One region of the Bacillus sp. PK6-16 genome, then DNA from elsewhere that is predicted to be linked to it. Evidence: a T-box and tRNA genes for the amino acid it is inferred to sense, from the RefSeq annotation. Region 1 holds a T-box; the other regions hold tRNA genes.
What was found. The T-box of region 1 lies ahead of asnS (asparagine--tRNA ligase). A T-box ahead of a tRNA ligase gene usually reads a tRNA of that ligase, here a tRNA-Asn.
Positions count from the first base shown of each region.

Region 2: it encodes a tRNA-Asn, which carries the amino acid that the T-box ahead of asnS (asparagine--tRNA ligase) is inferred to sense. The anticodon was not compared.
Region 3: it encodes a tRNA-Asn, which carries the amino acid that the T-box ahead of asnS (asparagine--tRNA ligase) is inferred to sense. The anticodon was not compared.

Region 1 is NZ_CP096511.1:908,115-920,492, forward strand. It holds gene pheT (phenylalanine--tRNA ligase subunit beta) at 1-1,722, shown strand, start outside; T-box leader at 1,877-2,128, shown strand; gene asnS (asparagine--tRNA ligase) at 2,181-3,572, shown strand; gene M1D66_RS04680 (YuzL family protein) at 3,665-3,799, shown strand; gene M1D66_RS04685 (RNA-guided endonuclease InsQ/TnpB family protein) at 4,071-5,150, opposite strand; gene tnpA (IS200/IS605 family transposase) at 5,156-5,557, opposite strand; gene M1D66_RS04695 (hypothetical protein) at 5,646-5,879, opposite strand; gene M1D66_RS04700 (hypothetical protein) at 5,876-6,145, opposite strand; gene rnhC (ribonuclease HIII) at 6,262-7,197, opposite strand; gene zapA (cell division protein ZapA) at 7,322-7,591, shown strand; gene M1D66_RS04715 (CvpA family protein) at 7,593-8,132, shown strand; gene polX (DNA polymerase/3'-5' exonuclease PolX) at 8,188-9,906, shown strand; gene M1D66_RS04725 (endonuclease MutS2) at 9,926-12,286, shown strand.
Region 2 is NZ_CP096511.1:4,565,876-4,572,497, reverse strand. It holds rRNA gene M1D66_RS23600 (23S ribosomal RNA) at 1-1,287, shown strand, start outside; rRNA gene rrf (5S ribosomal RNA) at 1,390-1,505, shown strand; tRNA gene M1D66_RS23590 (tRNA-Val) at 1,511-1,586, shown strand; tRNA gene M1D66_RS23585 (tRNA-Tyr) at 1,595-1,678, shown strand; tRNA gene M1D66_RS23580 (tRNA-Gln) at 1,690-1,764, shown strand; tRNA gene M1D66_RS23575 (tRNA-Lys) at 1,769-1,844, shown strand; tRNA gene M1D66_RS23570 (tRNA-Leu) at 1,859-1,939, shown strand; tRNA gene M1D66_RS23565 (tRNA-Gly) at 1,969-2,043, shown strand; tRNA gene M1D66_RS23560 (tRNA-Leu) at 2,060-2,148, shown strand; tRNA gene M1D66_RS23555 (tRNA-Arg) at 2,152-2,225, shown strand; tRNA gene M1D66_RS23550 (tRNA-Pro) at 2,236-2,309, shown strand; tRNA gene M1D66_RS23545 (tRNA-Ala) at 2,326-2,398, shown strand; tRNA gene M1D66_RS23540 (tRNA-Ser) at 2,419-2,511, shown strand; tRNA gene M1D66_RS23535 (tRNA-Ser) at 2,567-2,659, shown strand; tRNA gene M1D66_RS23530 (tRNA-Met) at 2,681-2,757, shown strand; tRNA gene M1D66_RS23525 (tRNA-Asp) at 2,761-2,836, shown strand; tRNA gene M1D66_RS23520 (tRNA-Phe) at 2,845-2,920, shown strand; tRNA gene M1D66_RS23515 (tRNA-Thr) at 2,930-3,002, shown strand; tRNA gene M1D66_RS23510 (tRNA-Trp) at 3,009-3,079, shown strand; tRNA gene M1D66_RS23505 (tRNA-Ile) at 3,090-3,166, shown strand; tRNA gene M1D66_RS23500 (tRNA-Asn) at 3,175-3,249, shown strand; tRNA gene M1D66_RS23495 (tRNA-Glu) at 3,251-3,322, shown strand; gene M1D66_RS23490 (CBS domain-containing protein) at 3,450-3,869, shown strand; gene M1D66_RS23485 (DUF3965 domain-containing protein) at 4,191-5,342, shown strand; gene M1D66_RS23480 (hypothetical protein) at 5,583-5,915, opposite strand; gene M1D66_RS23475 (SH3 domain-containing protein) at 5,921-6,622, opposite strand, start outside.
Region 3 is NZ_CP096511.1:601,426-613,803, reverse strand. It holds gene glgC (glucose-1-phosphate adenylyltransferase) at 1-566, opposite strand, end outside; gene glgB (1,4-alpha-glucan branching protein GlgB) at 514-2,451, opposite strand; gene M1D66_RS03070 (CalY family protein) at 2,921-3,526, shown strand; gene M1D66_RS03065 (S8 family serine peptidase) at 3,559-7,782, shown strand; gene M1D66_RS03060 (L-lactate dehydrogenase) at 8,104-9,048, opposite strand; tRNA gene M1D66_RS03055 (tRNA-Glu) at 9,795-9,866, opposite strand; tRNA gene M1D66_RS03050 (tRNA-Ser) at 9,872-9,962, opposite strand; tRNA gene M1D66_RS03045 (tRNA-Asn) at 9,970-10,044, opposite strand; tRNA gene M1D66_RS03040 (tRNA-Ile) at 10,052-10,128, opposite strand; tRNA gene M1D66_RS03035 (tRNA-Gly) at 10,139-10,209, opposite strand; tRNA gene M1D66_RS03030 (tRNA-Lys) at 10,223-10,298, opposite strand; tRNA gene M1D66_RS03025 (tRNA-Thr) at 10,309-10,384, opposite strand; tRNA gene M1D66_RS03020 (tRNA-Phe) at 10,399-10,474, opposite strand; tRNA gene M1D66_RS03015 (tRNA-Asp) at 10,487-10,562, opposite strand; tRNA gene M1D66_RS03010 (tRNA-Met) at 10,566-10,642, opposite strand; tRNA gene M1D66_RS03005 (tRNA-Ser) at 10,670-10,762, opposite strand; tRNA gene M1D66_RS03000 (tRNA-Ile) at 10,780-10,856, opposite strand; tRNA gene M1D66_RS02995 (tRNA-Met) at 10,861-10,937, opposite strand; tRNA gene M1D66_RS02990 (tRNA-Ala) at 10,958-11,030, opposite strand; tRNA gene M1D66_RS02985 (tRNA-Pro) at 11,047-11,120, opposite strand; tRNA gene M1D66_RS02980 (tRNA-Arg) at 11,131-11,204, opposite strand; tRNA gene M1D66_RS02975 (tRNA-Leu) at 11,208-11,296, opposite strand; tRNA gene M1D66_RS02970 (tRNA-Gly) at 11,313-11,387, opposite strand; tRNA gene M1D66_RS02965 (tRNA-Leu) at 11,417-11,497, opposite strand; tRNA gene M1D66_RS02960 (tRNA-His) at 11,520-11,595, opposite strand; tRNA gene M1D66_RS02955 (tRNA-Thr) at 11,605-11,680, opposite strand; tRNA gene M1D66_RS02950 (tRNA-Val) at 11,685-11,760, opposite strand; rRNA gene rrf (5S ribosomal RNA) at 11,765-11,880, opposite strand; rRNA gene M1D66_RS02940 (23S ribosomal RNA) at 11,982-12,378, opposite strand, start outside.

The DNA of each region.
Region 1 (12,378 bases):
AAGATTGGTCCATCACCAATGTGGATGCAAACTCGTCTTATGGCAGCTGGCATTCGTCCAATTAGCAACGTAGTTGATATTACAAACTACATTTTAATGGAATACGGTCAACCGTTACATGCATTCGATTACGATAAATTAGGTTCAAAAGAAATCGTTGTTCGTCTTGCAAAAGAAGGCGAAAAAATTGAAACGTTAGATGATCAAGAGCGTACATTACAAAGCCACCACCTTGTAATTACAAACGGCACGAAAGCTTTAGCTGTTGCTGGTGTAATGGGCGGGGCGGATTCTGAAGTTACAAATGAGACAGTAAACGTTCTAATTGAGTCTGCATACTTTGCAGGTCAAACAGTACGTCGTACATCAAAAGACTTAGGTCTTCGTAGTGAATCAAGTGCACGTTTCGAAAAAGGAATCGACCCAACACGTACATTTGAAGCAATTCAACACGCAGCTGCTTTAATGGCGAAATATGCTGGCGGTGAAGCACTTGAAGGTGTAGTAGAAGCTGACAACTTACAAGTACAAGAGCGTACAGTATCTGTTACTGCTGAAAAAGTAAACCGTGTATTAGGTACAAATATTTCTGCGAGTGAAATGGGTACAATGTTCACAAACTTGAAATTCCCATTCACAGAAGTAGAAGGAACATTCCATGTAAATGTACCAGCACGTCGTCCTGATATTACAATTTCAGAAGACTTAGTAGAAGAAGTGGGTCGTCTATACGGTTATGACCACATTCCAGTTACATTACCTTCTGGAACGATGACTCGTGGTAAATTAACATCAGCACAAACGAAACGTCGTAAAGTACGCCGCTTCTTAGAGGGTGCTGGTTTATATGAAGCAATCACGTATTCATTAACAAGCGCTGACAAAGCGAAACAATATATGGTTGAGCCAAACGAAAAGGCGCCTGTAGGTCTTGCACTTCCAATGAGTGAAGAACGTAGCCAACTTCGTTTAAGCTTAGTACCGCAATTACTAGAAGCAGTTTCATACAATGTCGCTCGTAAAAACGACAGCGTTGCTTTATACGAAGTAGGTTCTATCTTCTTACCGACAGAAGAAGGAGAACTTCCGAAAGAAGAACAGCATCTTGCAGGTGTTATGACAGGTCTTGCTCTTCACCATGCATGGCAAGGTGAGAAGAAAGTAGTAGATTTCTTCGTTGTGAAAGGTGTACTAGAAGGACTATTCGACGTACTTGGCGTTGCAAACCAAATCACATATGCACCAGCAAAACGTGAAGGTATGCACCCAGGACGTACAGCTGACATCGTATTAGATGGCGAAGTAATTGGTTTCATCGGTCAATTGCACCCAGAAGCAGAAAAACAATTAGATGTGAAAAATACATTCGTATTTGAATTATCTCTTGTAAAAGTATTCGGTGCAGACGCTGAAGAAACTTACTACTCAGCAATTCCACGTTTCCCATCTATGACACGTGACATGGCTGTTGTAGTAACAAAAGAAACAAAAGCTGGTGAAATGAAGCAAGTCATTGCTGAAGCTGGCGGAGAACTTCTGAAAGATGTAACATTATTTGACTTATACGAAGGTGAAAAAATGGAAGAAGGCAAGAAATCACTTGCATTCTCTATGACTTACTTCGATGCAGAACGTACATTAACAGACGAAGAAGTAACAGAAGCACATAACCGTGTACTAACAACGGTAGAAGAGAAATTCGGTGCGGAGTTACGTAAGTAATTAGAAAATTGCCGGATATATTCCGGCAATTTTTTTATTGGATTGGTTGTCGGATACTCTCGGTAAGTCGATATATTACAAAAATCGCTCATATATTTTCCGACACCTTGCATCTTTCTCTCGAATGTAGTACATTAATTTTAGTTTAACAAAATGAAAGACGATGATAAGGAAAAGTAGTATATACTATAATCCAAAGCGAGTCAGGGACGGTGAGAGCCTGATGAGGCGGTATATGTGAAGAACACCTTGGAGTTGCTAACCGAAATTGAATCTTGTATTCAAGAGTAGACTTAGACGGGAATCCGGCCTGTTACAAACCGGGAAGTATGTATTACATACGAGTTAAAGTTGGTCTTTATGACAAATTGGGTGGTACCGCGAAGTTTAACCTTTCGTCCCTTTATGGATGAAAGGTTTTTTTGTATTTAAATATATGAGCAAAGGAGAATTTCACTATGGAAAACACATTAGTAAAAAGTCTGTATAGAGATACAGATAAATACGCAGGTCAAACAGTACAAGTATCAGGGTGGATTCGTAACTTACGTGATTCAAAAGCATTTGGTTTCATCGAATTAAACGACGGTAGCTTCTTCAAAAGCGTTCAAATCGTTTTCGATACAGAATTAGATAACTTCAAAGAAATTGCAAAACTTCCACTTAGCTCTTCAGTTAAAGTAGAAGGTAAAGTAATTGCAACGCCTGGAGCGAAGCAACCATTTGAAATTAAAGCAGAAAAAATTGATATCGAGGGCTTATCAGATTCTGATTACCCACTTCAAAAGAAGCGTCATACGTTTGAATACTTACGTACAATCGCTCACTTACGTCCAAGAACAAATGCATTCTCTGCAACGTTCCGCGTACGTTCTATCGCAGCATTTGCGATTCACCAATTCTTCCAAGAGCGTGGATTCGTACATGTTCACACGCCAATCATCACTGGTAGTGATACAGAAGGTGCAGGCGAAATGTTCCGCGTAACAACGCAAGATTTAAACAACGTACCAAAAGGCGAAGACGGACAAGTTGATGAAACAAAAGACTTCTTCGGCAAAGAAACAAACTTAACAGTAAGTGGACAGCTGAACGCTGAAGCTTATGCATTAGCATTCCGTGATGTATACACATTCGGACCTACATTCCGTGCAGAAAACTCAAACACAACTCGCCACGCTGCCGAGTTCTGGATGGTTGAGCCTGAGATTGCATTCGCTGAACTAGGTGACGTAATGAACCTTACAGAAGATATGCTGAAATATGCAATGAAATACGTATTAGAGCATGCACCAGAAGAAATGGAATTCTTCAACAGCTTCGTTGATAAAACAGTTCTAGAGCGTATGAATAACGTAATTAACTCTGACTTCGGTCGCATCACTTATACAGAAGCAATTAAAGTACTTCAAGAATCAGGTGCTGACTTCAAATACCCAGTAGAATGGGGTATTGACTTACAAACAGAGCACGAAAGATACTTATCAGAAGAAATCTTCAAACGCCCTGTATTCGTAACTGACTATCCGAAAGACATTAAAGCGTTCTACATGCGCTTAAATGACGACGGTAAAACAGTAGCTGCTACTGACCTTCTAGTTCCTGGCATCGGCGAATTAATCGGCGGCAGTCAACGTGAAGAAAGAATGGACGTTTTAGTAGACAGAATTAAAGAATTAGGTATGAACGAAGAGGACTACTGGTGGTACTTAGAACTTAGAAAATACGGCGGTACAAAACACGCTGGATTCGGTCTAGGTTTCGAGCGCTTCCTAATGTACATCACTGGCATGGCTAACATCCGTGACGTAATTCCATTCCCAAGAACTCCAGGTTCTTCTGAGTTCTAAAATATGAAAAAAGCGAGAGGATTTCCTCTCGCTTTTTATTTTGTATAGTTTATTCTCCTGTAGCAAAAAGTAACGCGAAGGGGTGAATATAAATGAGTAAAAAAGTGAAAAAAGATCATTCGAGATCGGGCCTAGGTTCTCCAGAAGTAGAAGGACAAGGAACGACAACACATGAAACAGGTTCTCATAAAGTATCTTCATCTAATAAGAAGCAGAAACAAAGCTAACATAAAAAGGAGAGTCTTGGCGACTCTCCTTTTTATGTGTTACATCTTTTTATCATGAATCTCTTTTGTAATGTTATCTACATCCTTGTCTAATCGATCGAAATAGAAAAACCACATTGAGACTCCCACGACTAAAGTCGCAAGCCCTAATCCTTACGGATTGACGGGTGGGATTCTTGAATGACTAAACGTTCGCAGTCCATTTCTGTTTTGAACAGACTTCAAGATGAGGGCATCTCATTGCCCCTCCTAAGACAGTGCGTATAGCATCTTAGGCTGATTGACTGTTACCATCAATCACAGTTGCGTAGCGAATATTCATCGCCCCAACAATATCACGATGTTTCTCAAATCCACATCGGCATTTGTATTTTCTGTCTGGTGCTTTGTTCTTTTCAGAACATTTCGGACATGTTTGACTTGTATAAGCAGGGTTCACATATTCTACCTTAATACCAACTAAATTCGCTTTGTATTCAATGAATTGTGCTAAACGATAGAATGACCAAGTGTGTAGATTTTTCTCGTTTTTACGGCTTGTTCTTGCCGTCTGTCTAATATTCGTTAGTTGTTCTAAACGAATAACAGAAATGTTATTATCGGTTGCAAAGTCAATGATTTCACGACTTACTTTGTGGTCTTGGTCTTGCATCCATCTTTGTTCTTTATCATCAAGTTGTCGAATGGCATTTAATTTCTTATTTTCACCTAACTTCTTACGAACACTACGAAACTTACGTTTCATATATTTGTTTTGTCTACCATTGCCGAAGAAACGAACTTTCTCATCGTCTGTGATGGCTACCGCAGGGACTTTAAGACCTAAATCTACCCCTAAAATCTTCGTTCCTGTTTTTTCATTTGTAGGAATTGTGACAGATATTTGAGCAATCCACTTATTAGATTTCTTCGTGATACGAAGTGTACCTAACTTGTGTGTTAACAAATTAAAATTGCGATTATATTTATCAGTTAATAAAGCACGAACCTTTAAGCGAGTTGATTTTCCATTTACCATGAGTGGAACTGAAATGTGCGTGAAGTCAAACGAATAGTTTTGATTGTTCCATACACAAACAGGTCTCTTTAGAATCGGAATAACTTTGTATTTACTTTTTTTCACCTTTGTAGAAAACACACTTTTAGCGTCTTTAATTGCTTGGTTCTTCACTGCGCTTGGAAGATTCGCTTCAACATCTTTTGTACTTTTCTTAGTGCCCTTCTTCGCTTCAGCCATTTCAGATACAAGTGTATTAATGACTTTAATATACTCATAGCTACTTTGTTCCAATAACTGAATTTGTTCTTTTGTTGGAAGCAATTTAACTTTGACTGTGATTGTTTGTGACACAATTTTCACCCCCTCGTCTTTTGATTTTCAACATACTGTTTAATTGTCTCAGTCGATACATTTCCAGCAGTAGAAACAAAATAGGAACGTGTCCATAGACTTGGCAAGTGTTGAAGATGAGGAAACTCTCCTCTCAAACGCTTCGATGTCACTCCTTTAATTTTCGCCATTGTGTCAGCAGGACTAAGTGTTGGTAGTGTATTTAAGAACAAGTGAACGTGGTCTTTGTCGCATTCCATTGCGACAATAGCAACATCCATTTCTCCGCATATTTCTTGAACCAACTCTTTGAAACGTTCTTCTACTTTTGTGTTAAGAAAAATCTTTCTTCTGTATCGCGGGCAAAACACAAAATGGTAGTTAATTAATGACACAGTTGTTTTGGTTCTTCTATAATCATTTATCATATTCACATTGTATCAGTTTTACTTTTAAACTACACCACAAAAGATACCAATATTTTGAATACTTAAAGTACCACAAACTTAGCGATTTTTAGTGGTACTCCGTATCCAACCTCACTTTCATCCCATGCCTAAAGGCGATGGACTTTCCCGTTCGGAAAGGGCTGTAATAGATGGCCATCACGCCAAGATTATCAGATATATTTTCAAATGTAGATTTAGTAGTGAAAAAAGCTCCCCAAATGGTAGAAATAGTGAGGTAAGATAGAGGACCTACGATGTGTACGAATGCATAAAGTACCTTTTTAACTTTTACAGCGTTCATATGAAAGACCGCCTTTTTCTAATCATACATTCAAGTTCCTCACAGAAGTGTTGTAGTTTTGCTGGATTATGTATTAACGAGCGAGCATCGTGTTTCCCGATAAACCTGCGGACCCGAAAGTTTAATAAGAAAGATCGGCCATAGCGCTCTATTAAATCGTTGAACGCTCGTTGTTCACTTAGCAGCTGAATGTTTTCTCTAATTTCAAACTGCCTTTCGTGTGGATTACCTAGTAAAATATTTAGAATCATTTGTAGAAGTAGCAATGGGAATCTCCTCCTATGTTAGAATAATCTGTATATTGTAATTATAACAAAACTATAAGGACAATAGTAGGATAAAACAAAAAACAGGAGTTTGTAGGCTCCTGTTTTTGTCGATACTATTTTAGTAAGCGAAGCGCCTTTTCCGTATTAGCAAAATGCAGTTTCACAAACTCAGGTAATCGTTCTTTACCAAGCTTTTGAATTAATTTAGCGGCGGCGATATCAACTTGTTTACCTGCACCTTTTGGAAGGGGCATACCAGCTTTTTTACTTAGTTCATCAAATTGTTTTACGAATGAGTAACGAGCTAAAATGGAGGCGGCGGCTACTGCTAAATGGACGCTTTCGCCTTTCGTTGCGAAGTAAACATTTTCACGTTGTACCTGTTTTTGTTTTGCTAAATATTTGTAGTATGTATCAGGCTGTGTGAATTGGTCGATTAAGACGCCTTCAGGTTTTGTAGGTGCCATTTTAGCTAATAAGTTTGTAATAGCTTTATTATGTAGCAAAGCTTTTAGTTTACCTTGGTTGTTTCCTTTATCAAATAGCTCGTTATATTTTTCGTTATGAAGAACGAGAGAACTGTAAGGAACAACGTGAAGAAGTTGTTTCGCAATGGCAGTAATTTGTTCGTCATTTAAGTTTTTAGAGTCTTTTACACCAAGTTCTTTTAGTAGTGGAATTTGCTTCGCATCCACATATACAGCAACGACTGTCATCGGCCCGAAGAAATCACCAGTACCCACTTCATCTGACCCTACGATAGACATTGTACCGATGGAAGCAGGCGGTGCATAACGGTGTGAATCGACAGATTTTTTTACAGCTGTTTTGGGAGTTTGGAAGACAGTTTGCCAACGGGCAGCTTCTGCTTCAGCACGTCCACCTTGGAACATTACTTTTCCGGATTTATACGCTGTAATTGTGCAAGATGGCACCTTTGCCATGAAGATCCCGCCTTGCGGAGTTTTCGGGCTAAGCGAGTGTTTATATTGTTGTTTCATGTCTTCAATTACTGTAGAACTTGTTTGAATTACGATAGAATTTGACATAATGGTCGCCCCTTTTTTTATATTGTTATTTTTATCATATCGGATTGTTCTTTCTGTTTCCATATTATGAAGGTTCATGGTATGATAAACTTTAGGATTCTGTACGTGATTGGAGGCCGGTGAGTTGTCACAACAAAAGGGAAAGAAAAGTCGAATTAATGTAGAAATCTATGGTCAGCAATATTCAGTTGTTGGCGATGAAAGTACAAGTCATATCCGCATGGTAGCAGCGATTGTGGATGATAAAATGCGCGAACTCAATGCCAAGAATCCTTCGCTTGACACGAGTAGACTAGCGGTATTGACGGCGGTAAACGTCATACACGATTACATAAAATTAAAAGAAGAACATGAGAAATTGAAAGAAAGTATGACAAAAAAAGGAATGGAATAACATGATTGATATTATTATCATTTTACTGCTTGTTATGGGATTTTTCCTCGGCTTACGCAGAGGGTTTATTCTGCAACTTGTAAAGTTAACAAGCTTTATTATCGCATACCTTGTTGCATACTGGTACTGTAAAGATTTAGCGCCAGCACTTGCGAAATTTATTCCGTATCCATTTGATAAAAACGTATCTGTTCCAGAATGGATTGATGCAAATAATATTGAGACAGTATTTTATCAAGCGCTTGCGTTTATCATATTGTTTATTATCACTAAAATTGCACTTTCATTACTTGGTAATTTGTTAAATATGTTTGCAGAAATACCGGTTTTAAAGCAAGTAAATGCGTTTGCGGGGGCAATCCTCGGATTTTTAGAAGTATATATTATTTTGTTTGTCTTAATTATCATTGGGAACATTCTTCCGATTGAACAATTACAAACACCATTACAACAATCATCAATTAGCAAAATAATTGTAGACGATACACCGATTCTCTCTGAAAAGGTGAAGGAACTATGGCAGACAGGTAGCAGAGTATAACTTCTCTTTTTTCGGAAAGAGAAGTTTTTTTCTATGAAAGAAAGGCGGGACAATGATGAAAGTAAATAAAAAACAAGTGATCAAATTATTAGAGACAATCGGGCTTTTTATGGAATTAAAGGGCGCGAATCCATTTAAAATATCTGCATTTCGTAAAGCGGCAGCAGCGTTAGAAAGTGATGATCGTAGTCTTTCTGAAATTGAAGATTTCACAAAGATTCCAGGCATCGGAAAAGGAACAGCAGCCGTTATTCAAGAATATATAGAATCGGGAACATCTGAAGTATTACAAGAACTTGAAAAAGAAGTACCAAGTAGCTTATTGCCGTTATTAAAACTACCAGGACTTGGTGGTAAGAAGGTAGCTAAGTTATATAAAGAGCTTGGTGTTGTTGATATGGAATCGCTAAAAGCTGTTTGTGAGGAAAATAAAGTACAAGCTTTAGCAGGTTTCGGTAAGAAGACAGAAGAGAAAATATTAGAAGCAATCGATCAAGTAGGCTCTCGTCCAGAACGTTTACCAATTGCGATGGTATTGCCTATTGCCGGGGAAATAGAGGAGAAATTGTCGAATATTGCTGAAGTAATTCGTTTCTCTCGCGCTGGTAGTTTGCGCCGTGTTCGTGAAACAGTGAAAGATTTAGATTTTATCATTGCAACGACAGAACCAGCAGCGGTACGTGAGCATTTACTACAATTTGATAATATGATTGAAGTAATAGCAAGTGGAGATACGAAAGTTTCTGTCCGTCTTCAATATGAATATGATATTTCAATTGATTTCCGTTTAGTAAAACCAGAAGAGTTTATTACAACTCTTCACCATTTCACAGGATCAAAAGACCATAATGTAAAAATGCGTCAAATCGCAAAAGATAAAGGCCAGAAAATTAGTGAGTACGGTGTAGAGAACTTGGAAACAGGTGAAGTGAAAACATTTGAGACGGAAGAAGACTTCTTTGCTCATTTCGGTTTGCCATTTATTCCGCCAGAAGTGCGTGAAGATGGAAAAGAAATTGAATTAATTAAAGAGTATCCGAACTTAATTCAGTTTTCCGATATACAAGGTGATTTACATATGCATACAACTTGGAGTGACGGTGCTTTTTCTATTGAAGAAATGGTACAAGCGTGCCGTGCTCGTGGATATAAGTTTATGGCGATTACTGATCACTCGCAATATTTGAAAGTGGCGAACGGTTTAACGAAAGAGCGTCTTCGTGAGCAAGCGAAAGAAATTGAACGTATGAATGAAAAGTATCCAGACATTACAATTTTACGCGGAATTGAAATGGACATTTTACCAGATGCCTCGCTTGATTTTGATGATGAAGTATTAGCAGAATTAGATTATGTCATTGGAGCGATTCACTCTAGCTTCTCACAAGACCGTGAAACGATTATGAAGCGTCTACGTACTGCACTTGAGAATAAACATGTCACAATGATTGCCCATCCTACAGGACGTCTTCTCGGGCGTCGTGAGGGTTATGATGTAGATACAGATTTATTAATTGAACTAGCAAAAGAGACAAATACAGTTTTAGAATTAAATGCGAATCCGAACCGTCTAGATTTAAGCGCGAAATTATTAAAACAAGCACAAGATGCTGGTGTGAAAGTAGCGATTAATACGGATGCTCATACGCTTGAAATGTTAGAAGATATGGAAACAGGTGTAGCAGCAGCACGTAAAGGTTGGATTCAAAAAGATAACGTGATTAACACGTGGGATATTGAACGTTTATTAGACTATATTAAACGTAATAAGTAATACAAGGGGGACCTGCAACATGTTAGAAAGAACGTTGCGTGTATTAGAATACAATAAAGTAAAAGAACAATTACTTGAACATACAGCATCTTCACTTGGTCGTGACAAAGTGAAGCATTTAGTGCCGAGCACTGATTTTGAAGAAATTGTAGAAATGCAAGATACAACGGATGAAGCAGCGAAAGTTATTCGTTTAAAAGGTAGTGCACCATTAGGTGGTATTACGGATATTCGCTCAAATGTGAAGCGTGCAAAAATTGGGAGTATGTTAAGTCCAAATGAATTACTTGATATTGCAAATACGATGTATGGTAGTCGTAATATGAAACGCTTCATTGAAGATATGGCTGATAACGGTGTCGAGCTTCCGATTTTAGAAACTCACGTCGCTCAAATTGTATCTTTATATGATTTAGAAAAGAAAATTACAAATTGCATCGGTGACGGCGGTGAAGTAGTCGATAGCGCAAGTGATAAACTGCGTGGTATTCGTACTCAAATTCGTACTGCGGAAAGTCGTATTCGTGAAAAGTTAGAAAATATGACGCGCTCTTCAAACGCGCAAAAGATGCTGTCTGATTCGATTGTAACGATTCGTAACGAACGTTACGTAATCCCAGTAAAACAAGAATATCGCGGCGTATATGGTGGTATTGTTCACGATCAATCGGCTTCTGGACAAACGTTATTTATTGAGCCACAAGTCATTGTAGAATTAAATAATGCACTGCAAGAAGCACGTGTGAAAGAAAAACAAGAAATCGAACGCATCTTATTAATGTTAACAGAAGAAGTGGCAGTAGAAGCGGATATCGTTTTATCAAACGTAGAAGTAGTTGCAAATCTTGATTTCATCTTTGCGAAAGCTTTTTATGCGAAGCGAATTAAAGCGACAAAGCCGATTGTAAATAACGAGCGTTACATGGACTTAAGACAAGCACGCCATCCGCTTATCGATCCAGAAATAATCGTGCCAAATAACATTATGTTAGGTAAAGATTTCACGACAATTGTTATTACAGGACCGAATACAGGTGGTAAAACAGTTACGCTGAAAACAGTTGGTATTTGTGTGTTAATGGCGCAATCTGGCCTTCACATTCCAGTAATGGATGAGTCAGAGATTTGTGTATTCAAAAATATCTTTGCTGATATCGGTGATGAGCAATCGATTGAACAGAGTTTAAGTACGTTCTCCTCACATATGGTGAACATCGTTGATATTTTAGAAAAAGCTGATTTTGAAAGCTTAGTTTTATTCGATGAATTAGGTGCTGGAACAGACCCACAGGAAGGGGCTGCACTTGCCATTTCAATTTTAGATGAAGTATGTAATCGCGGTGCTCGCGTTGTTGCAACGACGCATTATCCAGAATTAAAAGCATACGGATATAACCGTGAGCAAGTTATTAATGCGAGTGTTGAGTTTGATGTAAATACATTAAGTCCAACTTATAAATTATTAATCGGTGTACCAGGCCGTAGTAATGCCTTTGAAATTTCGAAACGTCTTGGATTATCTGATCGCGTTATTGAGCAAGCACGCAATCACATTAGTACAGATACGAATAAAATTGAAAATATGATTGCGAAGTTAGAAGAAAGCCAGAAGAACGCAGAGCGTGACTGGAACGAAGCAGAAGCGCTTCGCAAACAATCTGAAAAACTGCATCGTGAATTACAACGTCAAATCATTGAATTTAACGAAGATCGTGATGAACGATTATTAAAAGCGCAAAAAGAAGGAGAAGAAAAAGTCGAAGCTGCAAAGAAAGAAGCAGAAGGCATTATTCAAGAACTTCGTCAATTGCGTAAAGCACAGCTTGCAAATGTGAAAGACCACGAGCTAATTGAAGCGAAGAGTCGTCTAGAAGGCGCAGCGCCAGAGCTTGTTAAGAAACAAAAAGTAAATGTGAAAAATACTGCACCGAAACAACAGTTACGTGCAGGTGATGAAGTGAAAGTATTAACGTTCGGTCAAAAAGGTCAACTACTTGAAAAAGTAAGCGATACAGAGTGGAGCGTACAAATCGGTATTCTGAAGATGAAAGTGAAAGAATCTAATATGGAATACATTAACACACCGAAGCAAACAGAGAAAAAAGCAGTTGCAACGGTAAAAGGTAGAGACTATCATGTTTCATTAGAACTTGACCTTCGTGGTGAACGATTTGAAAATGCAATGGCGCGCGTTGAGAAATACTTAGACGATGCCCAGCTTGCAAGCTATCCTCGCGTATCAATCATTCACGGTAAAGGGACAGGAGCACTTCGCCAAGGTGTACAAGATTACTTGAAGAAGCATCGCGGTGTAAAAACCTTCCGTTACGGTGACATGGGCGAGGGAGGCCTAGGCGTAACAGTTGTCGAATTAAAATAGAAAACAACGAAACAAAGGGGAAACCATTATATGTTTATGGACAAACTTGCAAAAGTATTGTTAGCTTGTTGTGGAATATTTTTGGTGATTGG
Region 2 (6,622 bases), 1.6 Mb from region 1:
AGATAAAAGGTGCCTGTACCGCAAACCGACACAGGTAGGCGAGGAGAGAATCCTAAGGTGTGCGAGAGAACTCTGGTTAAGGAACTCGGCAAAATGACCCCGTAACTTCGGGAGAAGGGGTGCTTTCTTAACGGAAAGCCGCAGTGAATAGGCCCAAGCGACTGTTTAGCAAAAACACAGCTCTCTGCGAAGCCGTAAGGCGAAGTATAGGGGGTGACACCTGCCCGGTGCTGGAAGGTTAAGGAGAGGGGTTAGCGTAAGCGAAGCTCTGAACTGAAGCCCCAGTAAACGGCGGCCGTAACTATAACGGTCCTAAGGTAGCGAAATTCCTTGTCGGGTAAGTTCCGACCCGCACGAAAGGTGTAACGATTTGGGCACTGTCTCAACCAGAGACTCGGTGAAATTATAGTACCTGTGAAGATGCAGGTTACCCGCGACAGGACGGAAAGACCCCGTGGAGCTTTACTGTAGCCTGATATTGAATTTTGGTACAGTTTGTACAGGATAGGCGGGAGCCATTGAAACCGGAGCGCTAGCTTCGGTGGAGGCGCTGGTGGGATACCGCCCTGACTGTATTGAAATTCTAACCTACGGGTCTTATCGACCCGGGAGACAGTGTCAGGTGGGCAGTTTGACTGGGGCGGTCGCCTCCTAAAGTGTAACGGAGGCGCCCAAAGGTTCCCTCAGAATGGTTGGAAATCATTCGTAGAGTGCAAAGGCATAAGGGAGCTTGACTGCGAGACCTACAAGTCGAGCAGGGACGAAAGTCGGGCTTAGTGATCCGGTGGTTCCGCATGGAAGGGCCATCGCTCAACGGATAAAAGCTACCCCGGGGATAACAGGCTTATCTCCCCCAAGAGTCCACATCGACGGGGAGGTTTGGCACCTCGATGTCGGCTCATCGCATCCTGGGGCTGTAGTCGGTCCCAAGGGTTGGGCTGTTCGCCCATTAAAGCGGTACGCGAGCTGGGTTCAGAACGTCGTGAGACAGTTCGGTCCCTATCCGTCGTGGGCGTAGGAAATTTGAGAGGAGCTGTCCTTAGTACGAGAGGACCGGGATGGACGCACCGCTGGTGTACCAGTTGTTCTGCCAAGGGCATAGCTGGGTAGCTATGTGCGGAAGGGATAAGTGCTGAAAGCATCTAAGCATGAAGCCCCCCTCAAGATGAGATTTCCCATAGCGTAAGCTAGTAAGATCCCTGAAAGATGATCAGGTTGATAGGTTCGAGGTGGAAGCATGGTGACATGTGGAGCTGACGAATACTAATAGATCGAGGACTTAACCATATAATATGTAGCAAATGTTATCTAGTTTTGAAAGAATATAAAAAACTTATTGACTTTCGAGGTCAAATGAGTTAAAATGATTCTTGTCTTAAATGAATACAGTCTGGTAATGATGGCAGAGAGGTCACACCCGTTCCCATACCGAACACGGAAGTTAAGCTCTCTAGCGCCGATGGTAGTTGGGACCTTGTCCCTGTGAGAGTAGGACGTTGCCAGGCAAAATGGAGGATTAGCTCAGCTGGGAGAGCACCTGCCTTACAAGCAGGGGGTCGGCGGTTCGATCCCGTCATCCTCCACCATATATGTCGGAGGGGTAGCGAAGTGGCTAAACGCGGCGGACTGTAAATCCGCTCCTTCGGGTTCGGCAGTTCGAATCTGCCCCCCTCCACCATTCTTAATTAATGGGCTATAGCCAAGCGGTAAGGCAACGGACTTTGACTCCGTCATGCGCTGGTTCGAATCCAGCTAGCCCAGCCATTAAGAGCCATTAGCTCAGTTGGTAGAGCATCTGACTTTTAATCAGAGGGTCGAAGGTTCGAGTCCTTCATGGCTCACCATTTTAATGAAATATGCGGGTGTGGCGGAATTGGCAGACGCACTAGACTTAGGATCTAGCGCCTTTGGCGTGGGGGTTCGACTCCCTTCACCCGCACTTTTAATAAAATAACTCATACATGTCTTGCGGAAGTAGTTCAGTGGTAGAATACAACCTTGCCAAGGTTGGGGTCGCGGGTTCGAATCCCGTCTTCCGCTCCAATTTTCAATATGACATGCCGGGGTGGCGGAACAGGCAGACGCACAGGACTTAAAATCCTGCGGTGGGTGACCACCGTGCGGGTTCGACCCCCGCCCTCGGCACCATATGCGCCCGTAGCTCAATTGGATAGAGCGTTTGACTACGGATCAAGAGGTTAGGGGTTCGACTCCTCTCGGGCGCGCTTTTATTAACGGGAAGTGGCTCAGCTTGGTAGAGCACCTGGTTTGGGACCAGGGGGTCGCAGGTTCAAATCCTGTCTTCCCGATATTCCCAAAAAACATGGGGCCTTAGCTCAGCTGGGAGAGCGCCTGCCTTGCACGCAGGAGGTCAGCGGTTCGATCCCGCTAGGCTCCACTTTATTTAATATATGTCTCGGAGGTATACCCAAGTTCGGCTGAAGGGATCGGTCTTGAAAACCGACAGGCGGTGAGAATCGCGCGGGGGTTCGAATCCCTCTACCTCCTCCATTTTTTCTTTAATGGTGTAGACATATAATAATAAAATATTTATTTTTTCCTTTATGGAGGTATACCCAAGTTCGGCTGAAGGGATCGGTCTTGAAAACCGACAGGCGGCGAGAGTCGCGCGGGGGTTCGAATCCCTCTACCTCCTCCATTTTTTAAAATTTTATATTGTCGCGGGGTGGAGCAGCACGGTAGCTCGTCGGGCTCATAACCCGAAGGTCGCAGGTTCAAATCCTGTCCCCGCAACCAAATGGTCCCGTGGTGTAGTGGTTAACATGCCTGCCTGTCACGCAGGAGATCGCCGGTTCGACCCCGGTCGGGACCGCCATTTATGTTGGCTCGGTAGCTCAGTCGGTAGAGCAGAGGACTGAAAATCCTCGTGTCGGCGGTTCGATTCCGTCCCGAGCCACCATTTTTTTATGCCGGCTTAGCTCAATTGGTAGAGCAACTGACTTGTAATCAGTAGGTTGGGGGTTCAAGTCCTCTAGCCGGCATCATTTAGGGGCATAGTTTAAAGGTAGAACTGAGGTCTCCAAAACCTCCAGTGTGGGTTCGATTCCTACTGCCCCTGTAAAGTATATGGGCCTATAGCTCAGCTGGTTAGAGCGCACGCCTGATAAGCGTGAGGTCGATGGTTCGAGTCCATTTAGGCCCACCATATATTATTCCGCAGTAGCTCAGTGGTAGAGCTATCGGCTGTTAACCGATCGGTCGTAGGTTCGAGTCCTACCTGCGGAGCCATGGCCCGTTGGTCAAGTGGTTAAGACACCGCCCTTTCACGGCGGTAACACGGGTTCGAATCCCGTACGGGTCATACAAAAAGAGTCAGCATTATGCTGGCTCTTTTTTATTTTGTTAATCCTTTTTATTACGTTACTTTCCAGAAATAAATAAAGGAATTTTGGAAAAGCTATGGTATGTATAAAAAGGAGGAAATAATAATGACACGAGTGAGAGACTTAATGAGTACCCATATTGTACATTGTACACCGCTAGACAATGTATATGAGGCAGCTGTAAAAATGAAGGAAGAATCGGTTGGATTAATTCCTGTTGTTGAAAATGAGCAAGTTGTTGGGCTTGTTACTGATCGTGATTTAGTCGTTCGAGGGATTGCTGAAAAACATCCTGGATCTAATAAGATTACAAATGTAATGACAACAAATATTATCTCAGTTTCTCCAAATGATTCTATTGAAAAAGCTACAGAGCTAATGGCACAGCATCAAATTAGACGATTACCAGTAGTTGATAGTGGTCAACTTATTGGCATGTTAGCACTAGGAGATTTAGCTATAAGGGAATCAGCAGATGATCAAGCTGGATTTGCCTTGAGCGAAATCTCAGAGCGTACAGAGTAAATTGAAGCTTTCATTAACCGAGAGTTTAATGGTCACTCATAAAGAGCTAAATTATATATAAATTTCAGATACATTATTCTAGTATATATGGATTAAACTAATATGTTAGCGTGATGTATCTGAGACATTATATAATAAGTATGTGGTTAATAATTTCGACATTTTTTTAAAATTTGTTATTCTTAATTTTTAATAAGAGAAAAGATGATATACTGATAGATATAAGTATTATGAGAGATTTTGAATATAACAATATTAATTTTTAGTGGTGCGATAATAAATTAATATTTCCTACATAGATGAAAAGGGAAGGGGAATTATATGAAGGCTGTACAGGGCGATCCAAATTGGAATTTGGTTACAGATACATATATAGAACCAAATAATTTCGCTGAATTATTTTCTTTGCTTGTACCTTGTCACCCAAAAGGTGAGGGGAAAGAACGAACTATATTAGTATGGAAAGAGAAAGAATTTTATAAAGAAGAAAATTTAGCGGCATTTATCGTATATGGCATGAATAAAGCAAAGAAATTACCGCAGTTTCATAAAGATGAAATTCCAACTTTAGTGCGTATTCTTCGCTTATGCCAAGAGATTGGTTGGTATGAAGAGGCAAATGATTTTATGATAGCGCAAGGATTAGCTGAGTTTGTTCATACTTCATTGGAATATGAAACATGGGATCTTTTGACGCAATCAGTTGCTTTAAATTATTTAATTATTAAATATCGTATAGGTGAATTGACAGATAGGGATATTGAAATTTGGGATAGAGTTAAATTTAATGAGAAGTGTATAACCGATTGTAAACATTTATTATCTCATAAAGAAGTATTGGAATTTACATTCTTTTATATGTGCAAGAGAGCGAAATCATTATCAAAAGAGCAATTAAATAGTGATATGATGAGTTTAGCAATGTATTGTAATACTTTTGTATATGATTTGTATACACATGATTTATTACGGAAATATCGTAAGTGTACAGATTTCCTATCATATTATGGACCTAGTCAGGCAGTTTTAGCATGTCAAAGAGCTGTATTATCTCAAATTTCCGATCGCTTAGACCCATTAAAGACAACGCATGTAGATGATTATTTATATGTGATGAAAGAAATGATGGAGCATATGACGATAGGAGTAATGGATCGATATGGTCATTTTATTGGAAAGCTACTATCTTATGTGCCATTTTTCGAAATGATACAAGTTCCACAGCATGCATATTATTGTGAAGAATTACTGTATATTTGTAAGGGCATTGAATATAAAGAAGAAACACTACGCAATTATATATTTATACAATTACATGATTGTTTACCATCATTCTTTAGGCTATTTCTTAAAAATAAGCGTTACGCAACGATTCATGATATTCTTTTCTATTGGTGCGATGACGAACAACGAATGAGCTTAGAGAAAAAATATAATCTGAGCTTTATTTATGAAAAATATGCTTGTGGATAAACAATATTTTCGATATGAAAAATTAATATAAATTAAAAAGGATCTCCAGTTTATGTGAGATCCTTTTTTGTTAGTAAAACAAGGAGAAAGTGATTAAGACAAGAAACAACATTCCATATAGGAGAAGTTGTGCAGTATAACTTCCTTGTATACCAAAAAAAGTATTGGCTTTCTTATACAAATTCAATATGTATTTTATTGGAGTATCTTTGAAAGATTGGTACACAGTGTCTCCTCTTTCTAAGCTTCTTGTTTTTGTTTTTGGTTATAAGGGACATTAATATATCTAGCTACAAATAATAAAACAGCCATAAAGAATACTGGAAATACAGTAGATAAATAAAAGCCATTACTAATTATATTTGTTATGAGAGCACTCAAAAGAAAAATAGCATTATAAATATGGGCAATTTTTTGTTTTAGTTGCACTTGAAATGATTCCATCATAATTTCTAATGCAACAAAAGCAATAATAATAGATAAAAATACAATGTTTGTATTGTAAATGATTAAACAACAGATTAAACCTAAAAAGGCTACGTATTCAATTATAAGAGGTATATTGCGTGGCATACAATTTACCTAACTAAATATGGCAGTGGATTTACTGCATTTGTTTTTTCAAAATTCCATTCTCCATTATGTAATTCAAAATGAAGATGTTGCCCGTATGAATGACCTGTGTTTCCCATATGACCTATTAATTGTCCAGTTTGTACTTGATCACCAGCTTGTACAGTGCGATCCTTCATATGAGCATAAACAGTTGTATATAATTTCCCATTGATTTGATGCGCAATGAAAACAACATTGCCATAGCTAGCTGAATAATAAGATTTCACAACTTTACCTGCAGCAGCAGCTTGGATAGAGACGTTTCCTGGAGCGGCAATATCTATACCATAATGCATTTGTTCCCAGCGTATATCAAAGGTTGAGCTAATTCTTCCTTGAGCGGGGAATTTGAAAGCAGCTGGAATTGATGAAGGCTGATCTGTTTTAGCTTGTGGTTGATTTTGTACTACATAGTGTTTTGCTACATATCCGTATCCTGTGCCAAAACGAATTTTATACCAAGTACCTACAGTTTCTACTACTTGTACTTGTGTACCGTTTTGTAATGAACCGAGTAGAGCGCTACTTGTACTAGCGGTGCTACGTACATTTAGATTAGGTGTTGCAACAGTATATTTTGTATTATTTTGAACGGTGATTCCTTTTACTAAGGGTTGTGAACCATTAGAGATGAATGCTTTTTGTACGTAACCTGTTTGGCCATT
Region 3 (12,378 bases), 310 kb from region 1:
TTACTTCTTGGAAATTGTGGTTTCTCTTCAAACTCAACAATCTCCATCTCTTCATTCGTATTCATAATGCCAAAGCGACTCGCTTCATCCCAAGGTACTTCAATAACAGAAATGGATACATCCGATTCTTTCTCAATATGGTAATCTAGCATCTTACTGTAATCCATTTTATAAATATGGTCGCCTGATAAAATGAGAACATACTCCGGTTCATACTGACTTAAATAGTTTAAGTTTTGATAAATGGCACTTGCCGTACCTGTATACCACTTAACCCCTGAAGACTCCGCATAAGGAGGTAATACTGTGACTCCACCGTTTACTCGGTCTAAATCCCACGCATTTCCGATTCCGATATAATTATGAAGTTCGAGTGGTTGATATTGTGTTAAAATCCCAACCGTTTCAATACCAGAATTCGCACAGTTACTTAGCGTAAAATCAATAATGCGATATTTACCACCAAATGGAACAGCTGGCTTGGCTAAATTTTTTGTTAATGCACTTAAACGACTACCTTTTCCCCCTGCTAGTAACATTGCTACGCACTTTTGTTTTTGAGCCATCTTGTTTTTTGCTCCCCTTTCTCGTCTTCACTGGTCGTAATATGGATACGCCAAATGGTGGAATTGTAATCTCTACATGTGCTGCTTGATTATGGTACGGTTCTAGAATCGTCTTAAGACGTTTCTTATTCACTTGCCCCGAACCGCCATATTGCTGTGCATCACTGTTTAAAATCTCGTTATAATACTCGAAATCTGGTACACCTACTTTATAGTTTTCATATGTAGCTTTCGTAAAATTACATACGATAACTAACGCATCCTCTTGTTTATCCCCTTGACGGATAAACGAGAAAATACTTTGCTCGTTATTATTAGCATCAATCCACTGAAAACCTTCAGGCGAATGATCAAGCTGCCAAAGTGGTTTTGAGCGCTTATACAATGCTATGAGCTCTTTAAAGTAATCATGCATATAACGATGCATTTCAAAATCATGTAAATTCCAATCTAAATCTTCAAGGTCTTTCCACTCATCAAACTGCCCGAATTCTCCTCCCATGAAAAGTAATTTCTTTCCTGGGTGAGTAAAGAAATATCCATATAATAAACGAAGCTGAGCAAACTTATCCCAGTAATCACCTGGCATTTTATTTAATAACGACTTTTTCCCATGAACGACTTCATCATGAGAAAGCGGTAATATGAAGTTTTCAGAGTACGCATATAGCAAAGAAAACGTCATTTTCTCATGAATGTGTTTCCTATATTCAGGCGCACACTCCATATATTTCAGCATGTCATTCATCCAGCCCATATTCCATTTGTAATTGAATCCAAGCCCACCTTCATACGTTGGAGTTGTTACAAGTGGCCAAGCTGTTGAATCTTCTGCCGTCATAAGAAAATCTTCATCCTCTGCAAACACTGCTTCATTTAACTCTCTTAAAAATGAAACAGCATGCTCATTACTTTGCTCTTGTCCTTCTTTATTCCAGTACAACATGTTCGCAACTGCATCAACTCTGAAACCATCAATATGGAAATATCTCATCCAAAATAACGCATTTGAAATTAAGAAATTACGTACCTCTCTCTTTCCTAAATCAAAATTGACAGTTCCCCATACTGGATTTTCTTGTACATCTTTATCTTTATATTCATAGGTCGGTGTACCATCAAACAAATATAAACCGTGAGCATCTTTACAAAAATGCCCCGGCACCCAATCTAAAATGACACCGATTCCATATTTATGACATTCGTCGACAAAATGCATTAAATCATGCGGCGTACCAAATCTACTCGTCGCTGCATAATATCCCGTTCCTTGATATCCCCAAGAACGATCATATGGATGCTCAACAAGCGGCATAATTTCAATATGTGTAAATTGATGTTCCACCACATATGGAATGAGTTCTTCTACCATTTCCCTGTAAGAATACAGTGTTCCATCTTCTTTCTTTTTCCAAGAACCAAAATGCAATTCATAAACTGTCATCGCTTCTTTATAAATCGATTTTTTCTTTTTCTTACGAATCCAGTTTTTATCATTCCATTCATATCCCTTTATATCAAAAACTACAGATGCCGTATTCGGTCTTACTTCTGCATATACAGCATACGGATCTGCCTTTAAAATGACGTCACCAGCCAACGTTTCAATCGCATATTTATATATTTCTCCTTCTTCAATATGCGGTATAAACAAGGACCAAATGCCTTCTTCTGTCACTTGTAGCATTTTATGTTGCTCATAATCCCACTCATTAAAATCTCCAACAACACTCATTGCTTTCGCATGAGGAGCCCACACTGTAAATCGTACTCCTTGAATCTCATCTTCCGTCACAACATGTGCGCCAAAGATATTATAACTTTCATAGTACTTTTCTGTATGAAACTCATCTCGTTTCACTTCTTCACAATTTATTACACTCAATATGCTCACCTCACTTAGATGACAGAATTTTTTATACTTTAACTATTTCTGCGAAAAACTGCAATATCCTTGTTAATTTATAAAAAACATTCGTTTTTTTCTTAAAAATGTTAGTTTTCCTTCACATTTCCGTGTAAAATATCGAATTTTGACGAATATTCATTGAAAACGCTTTATTATTCTTCTATATTTTTACCAATTATTTTTTCTCAACCTTTATTTTATTATGTTTATCCTATTTTTCATGCTATTTTCCACTTAAATTCAAAACAAAATAATCTGTCATAAAAAAATGTTTCTCAATATTTTTTGTCACAATGTTATTGAAATGCGAAATTTATAAGCATATACTTGTTCTCAATAAAGAACGACGATCTTTCGTAACTACAATTCATAGCGGACTACTATGTTTACTCGTTTATCCTTGTTGCGAACGGTTGCTATACAAATTTAACTAGGAGGCTTTCTTATGTCATTAAAACAAAAAGTAGGAATGGGAGTTATCACCGCTTCACTTGGCTTATCCCTTACATTCGGCGGTGTATTCGCCTATTTCAGTGATTCAGAAACATCAAGTAACTCATTTCAAGCTGGAACACTAGATCTTTCTATTAATCCAAGTGTAATCGTTAATGTGAAAGATTTAAAACCAGGTGATTTTATTGAAAGGAACTTCAAGCTTGAAAATAAAGGTACATTGGATATCGCAAAAGTAGCACTTGAAACATCATATGAAGTTACAGATGCAAAGCAAAATAATGACGGTGAAGATTTAGGTGATCACATTATCGTCAAGTTTCTAGTAAATGATGGACAGCCATCTAATCCAAACGATGATCATGAGATTTTGTGGGAAACAAAACTATCACAATTAAAAACTATGAAACCTGAAGATGTCGCTACTTCTCTAGAACGTCATAACTTAATAGACGGTATTAAATCTGGTGAAACAGATTATTTACACGTCCTCTTCTCATTTGAAGATAACAACCAAGATCAAAATAAATTTCAAGGTGATTCCCTGCAGCTAAACTGGACATTCCATGCAGAGCAAACACCAGGCGTGGAGAAATAATTTTTAAAATATAAATTACTGGAGGCTTATACATGAAAAAGAAAAATCGTTTTGTTACCGGAATTGTAACGGCTGGCGTTCTATTTTCAACTGCCCTTCCATTCAATGTACTTGCTGAAAATCCTATTAACCAAATTGACTCTTCAAACGCCCAGTCTTTACTATCAAAACTTTCTAAAGAACAGCGTCAGGCATTACAAACGTTAGATGCCAATCCTGGCTTTACGATTTCGCCAGATATTAATACGAGTAGTCCCGAACCAGTAAATATCATTGTAGAATTTCAAACTGCGCCAGTAAAAATTAATGAATTAAAACAAAAAGAAAAAGGATTACAAGCTGCTCCTGAAAATATAAAAGCACGTATTGATCAAGAACATGAGGAATTTCAAAAAGGACTAAAACGTCTTTATCAATTCAGCCCATCAGTAAAGTCAGGGAATTTCCAGTCAGTACAAATTAAACGTTCTTATAAACATGCGATAAATGGGGTTGCGCTGACATTACCAGCAAATACAGTGGAAGAATTGTTACGGATTGGCGTTGTAAAACGTATTTGGAAAGATTACGAAGTGAAATTAAATTTACCGAAACAAGCAGAGCAAAAAGCGCCTCAAAAACTAACAGATAGTATTCCGCAAATTGGGGTCGATAAGTTACATAGTGAAGGCATTACCGGAAAAGGAATTAAAGTTGGTGTATTAGATACGGGTATTGATTACAATCACCCTGACTTAAAAGATGTATATAAGGGCTATCGCGCAAAACCTGGCGAAGATTCTAGCAAGGTAGATCCAAACTCCGTAAAAGGTTGGGACTTTATTAATAACGATGCAGATCCGATGGAAACAACTTATACAGAGTGGCAACAATCTGGTGCTCCTGAATTTGATGATCGCGGCTCTTCCTTCTACACCGCCCATGGTACTCACGTAGCAGGTATCGTTTCTGCTCAAAAGAAAAATACATCAGATTCCGCAGTAAAAGGCGTTGCCCCTGACATTGAACTGTATAACTATCGTGTACTCGGCCCATACGGAAGTGGAGATAGTTCAGGCATTATCGCTGCAATTGATAAATCTATTTCTGACGGTATGAACGTTATTAACTTATCATTAGGTGATGATAGCAACAATCCACTCGATCCAACATCTATCGCTGTTAATAATGCAATGCTTTCAGGCGTTGTTACAGTCGTTGCTGCTGGCAACTCTGGTCCAAATCCAGCGACACTCGGTTCACCAGGTGCTTCTCCATTTGCAATTACGGTTGGAGCAAGTGATAGCTCTATTTCCTTACCGAAACTATCAGGTCATGCGGGACAATTACAATTTCCTAACCTAATTCTATTCGGCAAAAATTTCACTGATAAAATAGAGGATTTCAAAGGACAATCTCTATCTATTGAATCTGTAGGAATTGGTACGTCTGACGAGTTTAGTAAAAAAGATGTAAAAGGAAAAATCGCTCTCGTTGCACGTGGTACACTGTCATTTGATGAAAAAATTGCTAACGCAAAACAAGCTGGTGCAAAGGCCGTTATTATTTATAACAATGTGGACGGAGAAATTCCTTTCTACGTTGGTGAAAGTACAAAATACATTCCAGCATTCCGCCTAACGAAAGAAGACGGTGAAAAACTAAAAGCTCAAATCGAACAAAGTAATACATCCTTTACTTTTGACGAACTTAGTTATATTCAAACAGAAGGCGATCATCTTGCAGACTTTAGCTCACGCGGTCCTGTTACATCAAATGATGATATTAAACCAGATATTACAGCGCCTGGTGTTGCTGTACTTTCAACAGTACCTGAATATATTAATGACCCACAAGAGGGCGAAAACTATGACGTTTCCTATGAGCGTATGCAAGGAACATCTATGGCTTCTCCTCATATCGCGGGCGTTGCTGCTCTTATTTTACAAGAACACCCAGAATACTCTCCATTCGATGTAAAGGCGTCTCTTATGAACACAGCTGATGATTTAAAAGAAAAGTATTCCGTATATGAAGTTGGAGCTGGACGAGTAGATGCATACAACTCCGTTCATACGGAAACAAGTTTTAAAGTGCTAGATACAACAAAAACAGTTGTAAATGATGAAGTAATTGAAGTACCAGAAGAAACCGGATCCATTGCATTCGGGAAGTTCTATCAAAAAGACGGTGAAGCTCTTGAACAAAAACGCAATGTAAAAGTAGCTAATCATAATAAACAAGAGAAGAAAGAATTTAAAACAGAAATTTCTTATACACCAGCTTCTCCTTCCATTAACGACGCTACCGCAAATGGTGTAAAAGTTTCTATTGCAGAAACAATTACTGTTGATGCTGGAAAATCAGATGAAGTTGAAGCAAAAATTAATATTCCAGCTGGCGTGAAGCAAGGCCGATATGAAGGATATATTCATATTACAAATACGAAAAATAAAGAAGAAACGTATCAAATACCATTCTCTATTCGTGTATCAGAGCCTGGTATTGAAAATGCTTTTTTATCAAGAAAATCCATTTCAACTGATACATCTAAATTCAATCCATATCGTGAATCGTATTTACACGGAGCATTCCAATTAAATAGCGACCTTGAGACGTTAGATCTTATCGTGAAGGATTCAAAAACAAATAAAGCGCTTGGCTTCATTGGAACATTAAACACAAGCGGACTAAAAACGGATGTGTATTACTACTTAGATTCATTCTTTAACGGCAGAGTATATCCTTTCACAAATGATCCTGCAAAACCAATTGGTGATGAGAAAATCGACTTACCAGAAGGCGATTACACAATTGAATTTGTTGGCTATGATAAAGATGGTAAAGCACGTGTGAAAGGTGATTATGTCGTAATTGATAATACACCGCCAGAAGTAAAATTAACTGGATTAAAACCTGGTATTTATGAATTAAATGAAGAAAACTATACAGTAGAAGACGGTAAAAAGGCATTATGGATTAAAGGAAATGTGTATGATTCGAATGTTGACTACTTAAAAGGAAAAGGATTAAACATTACGCAAGAAGCAAACGGAGTGATGTATTATGACTATTCTCCATACTTGCATAAGTTTTTACCTATTAATGCAAACGGTGACTTTAAAGTTGGCATTACTCCTGAATCCTTTAAAGTGGAAGGTCCAATGAACACAGGGGTATATATTTTCGATTATGCAACTGCAGGAGTTGACTATCCAAGCGGTGTAAATAACTATTGGTTTATCCCGCAAGGAGCTCAATATGCGAAAACTAGCTATGATAAAAAAGAAGTATATAAAGGTGATGAATTCACTGTGACGCTAAACGCCAAACATGTGAAACAATTTGTTGCTGGGGAATTTAACGTAAAATTCCTAGAAAAGAACTTCAAATTTGCAAATGCGAAATTGAATCCTGCTTTTAAAAAACTCCTTTCTGAAAAAGGGGTAACAGCAAAAGTAAATGAACCGAAGCTAGAAGCAGGCTCTGTTACAGTTGGCGGTGCTATCGATGACAAAAACTTCGCTGGATTAGATGGTGATTTCCCGTTCATTGATGTAACGTTCAAAGTAGAAAACGATGAGTTTTATGAAGCAAATGCTCAATTAGAGTTACCAGTGTTTGTATACTGGAAACCAGGAGAAACAGAGCCAAATAGAATGCGTGTCCTTCAAGATCAATCATTCTCAGTAATGTCCTTAAACTCATTAGTAGAAGGAAATATTAAGCCTGGTGCATTCTTAAATGAACGTGGATATTTAGATGAAAAGTTCGATTATACAAAGCTTGGCGTAAAAGTATATGCGACTGATTCTTATCGTCATAAGTTTGAAGGCTCACTAGATAAATACGGATACTTCAAACTAAATGGACTTCCAGTTAATAAACGCGACTATAACTTATATGTAGAGGTGCCAGGACATTTAACAAGCCGCCTAACAACGAAACTTGGTACTGAAAAAGACGGTAAGCTGCTTGGCCAATATTATTATGCAAGACCTGACGAAAACCTTGCCGGCGATGTAAATGCTGATAAAGTAATCGATATTAGAGATGCTGAAATTATCGCTAGCAACTATGGCAAAAAAGGACTAACTGTAAAAGACGGAGACCTTAATAAAGATGGGATTGTCGATGAAAAAGATATTCGCTTCGTCGAAAAGAACTTCTTGAAAAAAGGTCCGGATGCATCTAAATCACAAACACCTGTAGAAAAATCCAAAAGCGGTACACTGGCAGATATTTTAAAGAAATTAGGATTAACGCCTAAAAAATGATAAAGTGAAACTTTAATCAGTGTGGGGTGTTAATCCCCCACTGATTATTAGTTGAACCAATCGGGCTTTTACGGGCAGTTGATCACCAAACTAACTTCTTTGCTTTCGCTGCATTTTGAGGTGGGGATCTTACTGCCCGTTAATGCGGGATAATAAAGAGCACTCTACTTAAAGTAGAGTGCTTTTTTCTATAAACGACCCTGATCCAGCAAAAGGGGTATATTGGGGATATACAAGGGAAACCGGAAAAGGAATTTATATTAAATTATATGAATTTAGAGGTAGGAAGCAGTGTCCCGCCCCTAAATGATTTAGCAATTATTATAGTACTGGTGCCATTGTTTCTTTTAATACTTTTACAGAATGAGCGAACTTCGCTTTTTCTTCTTCATTTAACTCAAGCTCTACGATTTCACGTACACCTTCGCGGTTAATTACAGCTGGAACACCTACGTAAGCATCTTTCTCACCGTATTGGCCTTCAAGGTATGCAGATACAGTTAATACGCTGTTCTCGTTGTTTAAGATTGCTTTAGTTACACGAAGTAGTGACATACCGATTCCGTAGTAAGTTGCACCTTTACGCTCGATGATATGGTAAGCTGCATCACGTACATTTTCGAAGATTTTATCTAAGTCTTCTTGTTTGTACTGTTCGTTGTTAGCTAAGATTGTTTCTAGTTTTTGTACACCGATAGTAGCGTGGCTCCATACTGGAAGTTCAGTATCACCGTGTTCACCAACGATGTAAGCATGAACGTTGCGTGGATCTACATCTAAGTAGTCACCTAACATGTAACGGAAACGAGCAGAGTCTAAAGTAGTACCAGAACCGATTACGCGCTCTTTCGGTAAACCAGATTCTTTCCAAGTTACGTAAGTTAAAATATCAACTGGGTTAGTTGCGATTAAGAAGATTCCATCGAATCCGCTATCCATAATGCCACGAACGATTTGTTTAAAGATCTTTGTATTTTTCTCAACTAAGTCTAAACGAGTTTCACCTGGCTTTTGTGGTAACCCAGCAGTGATAACAACTAAATCTGCATCTTTACAATCTGCATAGCTACCGCTCCAAACTTTTGTTGGTGATGGAGAGAATGGTACCGCATGGCTTAAGTCCATTGCTTCCCCTTCTGCTTTTGCTTCATTAACATCTACTAATACGAATTCTTCAGCTACACCTTGGTTGATCATTGAGTAAGCGTAACTACAACCTACAGCTCCTGTTCCTACTAATACTACACGATTGATACCTTTTTTCATGGTAATTTCCCCTCTCTATTGTTCACATATATTTTTTATGATTGTTTAAGTAATTAATTAAAATACTAATTTAATGTTGTTTAACTTCTTTACATTCATATTGTAGCACGTATTATTGTGAATTACTTCACAAATTATGACCTATTTGTGAACTTTTTCACATAGAGTGTAAAGTTATTGGAATAGGTGTGGAATCCATTTCAATGGAGGCGTTTTCTTTAGATTGTGAAAGGGATTTTCTTGTGTTTTTTGTCGGTAAGTGAAATTATACCAGCGATTTTTAGAATATATCGACTGTAACTCCAAATATATCAGCGATTATTGAAATTTATCGACCGTAACTCAAATTATATCAGCGATTTTTGCAATATATCGACTTACCGACAAAACTCGACAATACTGACAACATAAAAAAGCTGTCTTCAGTAGATCACAGCTATTGAGAGAAAGCAGCTTCTTCTATATATTATTTATTTTCCACAGTAGCTCCCAGATGCATTTTCATCGGTTTCTCCAAGTGTAGGAGGCTACAGCCATACAGCTGGGGTAAAAGTTCAAGTTGAAGTTAATTCCTTCATATTCATACAGGTCCAAATAATTAACATGATTGTATTTACGGCTCTCTATGTACCCAACTGCAACAGCGAATACTTCATATTTCTTCTATTGCATAAAAAAGCAGACTATCCAAAGTCCATTTTTATACAACAAAAAAGAGATAGCAGATTATGCTATCTCTTTTAGTATGACCCGTACGGGATTCGAACCCGTGTTACCGCCGTGAAAGGGCGGTGTCTTAACCACTTGACCAACGGGCCAGTTCTGGCAGAGAAGAAGGGATTCGAACCCTCGCACCGCGTTCGCGATCTACTCCCTTAGCAGGGGAGCCCCTTGAGCCACTTGGGTACTTCTCTATAAATATGGCTCCGCAGGTAGGACTCGAACCTACGACCGATCGGTTAACAGCCGATAGCTCTACCACTGAGCTACTGCGGAACAATTATGGTGGGCCTAAATGGACTCGAACCATCGACCTCACGCTTATCAGGCGTGCGCTCTAACCAGCTGAGCTATAGGCCCATAATTGAAAAGCGGGTGAAGAGAATCGAACTCTCGACCAGAGCTTGGAAGGCTCTTGTTTTACCACTAAACTACACCCGCATTAAATTGTAAATGGTGAGCCATGAAGGACTCGAACCTTCGACCCTCTGATTAAAAGTCAGATGCTCTACCAACTGAGCTAATGGCTCATTTTGAAAGTGGTGCCGACTAGAGGACTTGAACCCCCAACCTACTGATTACAAGTCAGTTGCTCTACCAATTGAGCTAAGTCGGCTTGCGACTTCAAAATGGTGGCTCGGGACGGAATCGAACCGCCGACACGAGGATTTTCAGTCCTCTGCTCTACCGACTGAGCTACCGAGCCTTTATGTAAAAATGGCGGTCCCGACCGGGGTCGAACCGGCGATCTCCTGCGTGACAGGCAGGCATGTTAACCACTACACCACGGGACCATTTGGTTGCGGGGACAGGATTTGAACCTGCGACCTTCGGGTTATGAGCCCGACGAGCTACCGTGCTGCTCCACCCCGCGATGATAAAATATTTACTTTAGAAAAAATGGAGGAGGTAGAGGGATTCGAACCCCCGCGCGACTCTCGCCGCCTGTCGGTTTTCAAGACCGATCCCTTCAGCCGAACTTGGGTATACCTCCGAGATATATACGTCTAATGGTGGACCTTGTAGGACTCGAACCTACGACCGGACGGTTATGAGCCGTCTGCTCTAACCAGCTGAGCTAAAGGTCCTTTATGGTAGCGGCGGAGGGGATCGAACCCCCGACCTCACGGGTATGAACCGTACGCTCTAGCCAGCTGAGCTACACCGCCATAAATGATATTAATATAAGTGGAGCCTAGCGGGATCGAACCGCTGACCTCCTGCGTGCAAGGCAGGCGCTCTCCCAGCTGAGCTAAGGCCCCATATTTTTTAGGGATATCGGGAAGACAGGATTTGAACCTGCGACCCCCTGGTCCCAAACCAGGTGCTCTACCAAGCTGAGCCACTTCCCGTTAATAAAAGCGCGCCCGAGAGGAGTCGAACCCCTAACCTCTTGATCCGTAGTCAAACGCTCTATCCAATTGAGCTACGGGCGCATATGGTGCCGAGGGCGGGGGTCGAACCCGCACGGTGGTCACCCACCGCAGGATTTTAAGTCCTGTGCGTCTGCCTGTTCCGCCACCCCGGCATGTCATATTGAAAATTGGAGCGGAAGACGGGATTCGAACCCGCGACCCCAACCTTGGCAAGGTTGTATTCTACCACTGAACTACTTCCGCAAGACATGTATGAGTTATTTAATTAAAAGTGCGGGTGAAGGGAGTCGAACCCCCACGCCAAAGGCGCCAGATCCTAAGTCTGGTGCGTCTGCCAATTCCGCCACACCCGCATATTAATTTATTTAAGAAAAATGGGGCGACTGATGGGAATCGAACCCACGAATGCCGGAGCCACAATCCGGTGCGTTAACCACTTCGCCACAACCGCCATGATTTCTGGTGCCGACTAGAGGACTTGAACCCCCAACCTACTGATTACAAGTCAGTTGCTCTACCAATTGAGCTAAGTCGGCTAAATGGTGGAGGATGACGGGATCGAACCGCCGACCCCCTGCTTGTAAGGCAGGTGCTCTCCCAGCTGAGCTAATCCTCCATTTGCCTGGCAACGTCCTACTCTCACAGGGACAAGGTCCCAACTACCATCGGCGCTAGAGAGCTTAACTTCCGTGTTCGGTATGGGAACGGGTGTGACCTCTCTGCCATCATTACCAGACTGTATTCATTTAAGACAAGAATTATTATAACTCATTTACTTTTGAAAGTCAACAAGTTTTTTATATTCTTTCAAAACTAGATAACATTGCTTCATATTATATGGTTAAGTCCTCGATCTATTAGTATTCGTCAGCTCCACATGTCACCATGCTTCCACCTCGAACCTATCAACCTGATCATCTTTCAGGGATCTTACTAGCTTACGCTATGGGAAATCTCATCTTGAGGGGGGCTTCATGCTTAGATGCTTTCAGCACTTATCCCTTCCGCACATAGCTACCCAGCTATGCCCTTGGCAGAACAACTGGTACACCAGCGGTGCGTCCATCCCGGTCCTCTCGTACTAAGGACAGCTCCTCTCAAATTTCCTACGCCCACGACGGATAGGGACCGAACTGTCTCACGACGTTCTGAACCCAGCTCGCGTACCGCTTTAATGGGCGAACAGCCCAACCCTTGGGACCGACTACAGCCCCAGGATGCGATGAGCCGACAT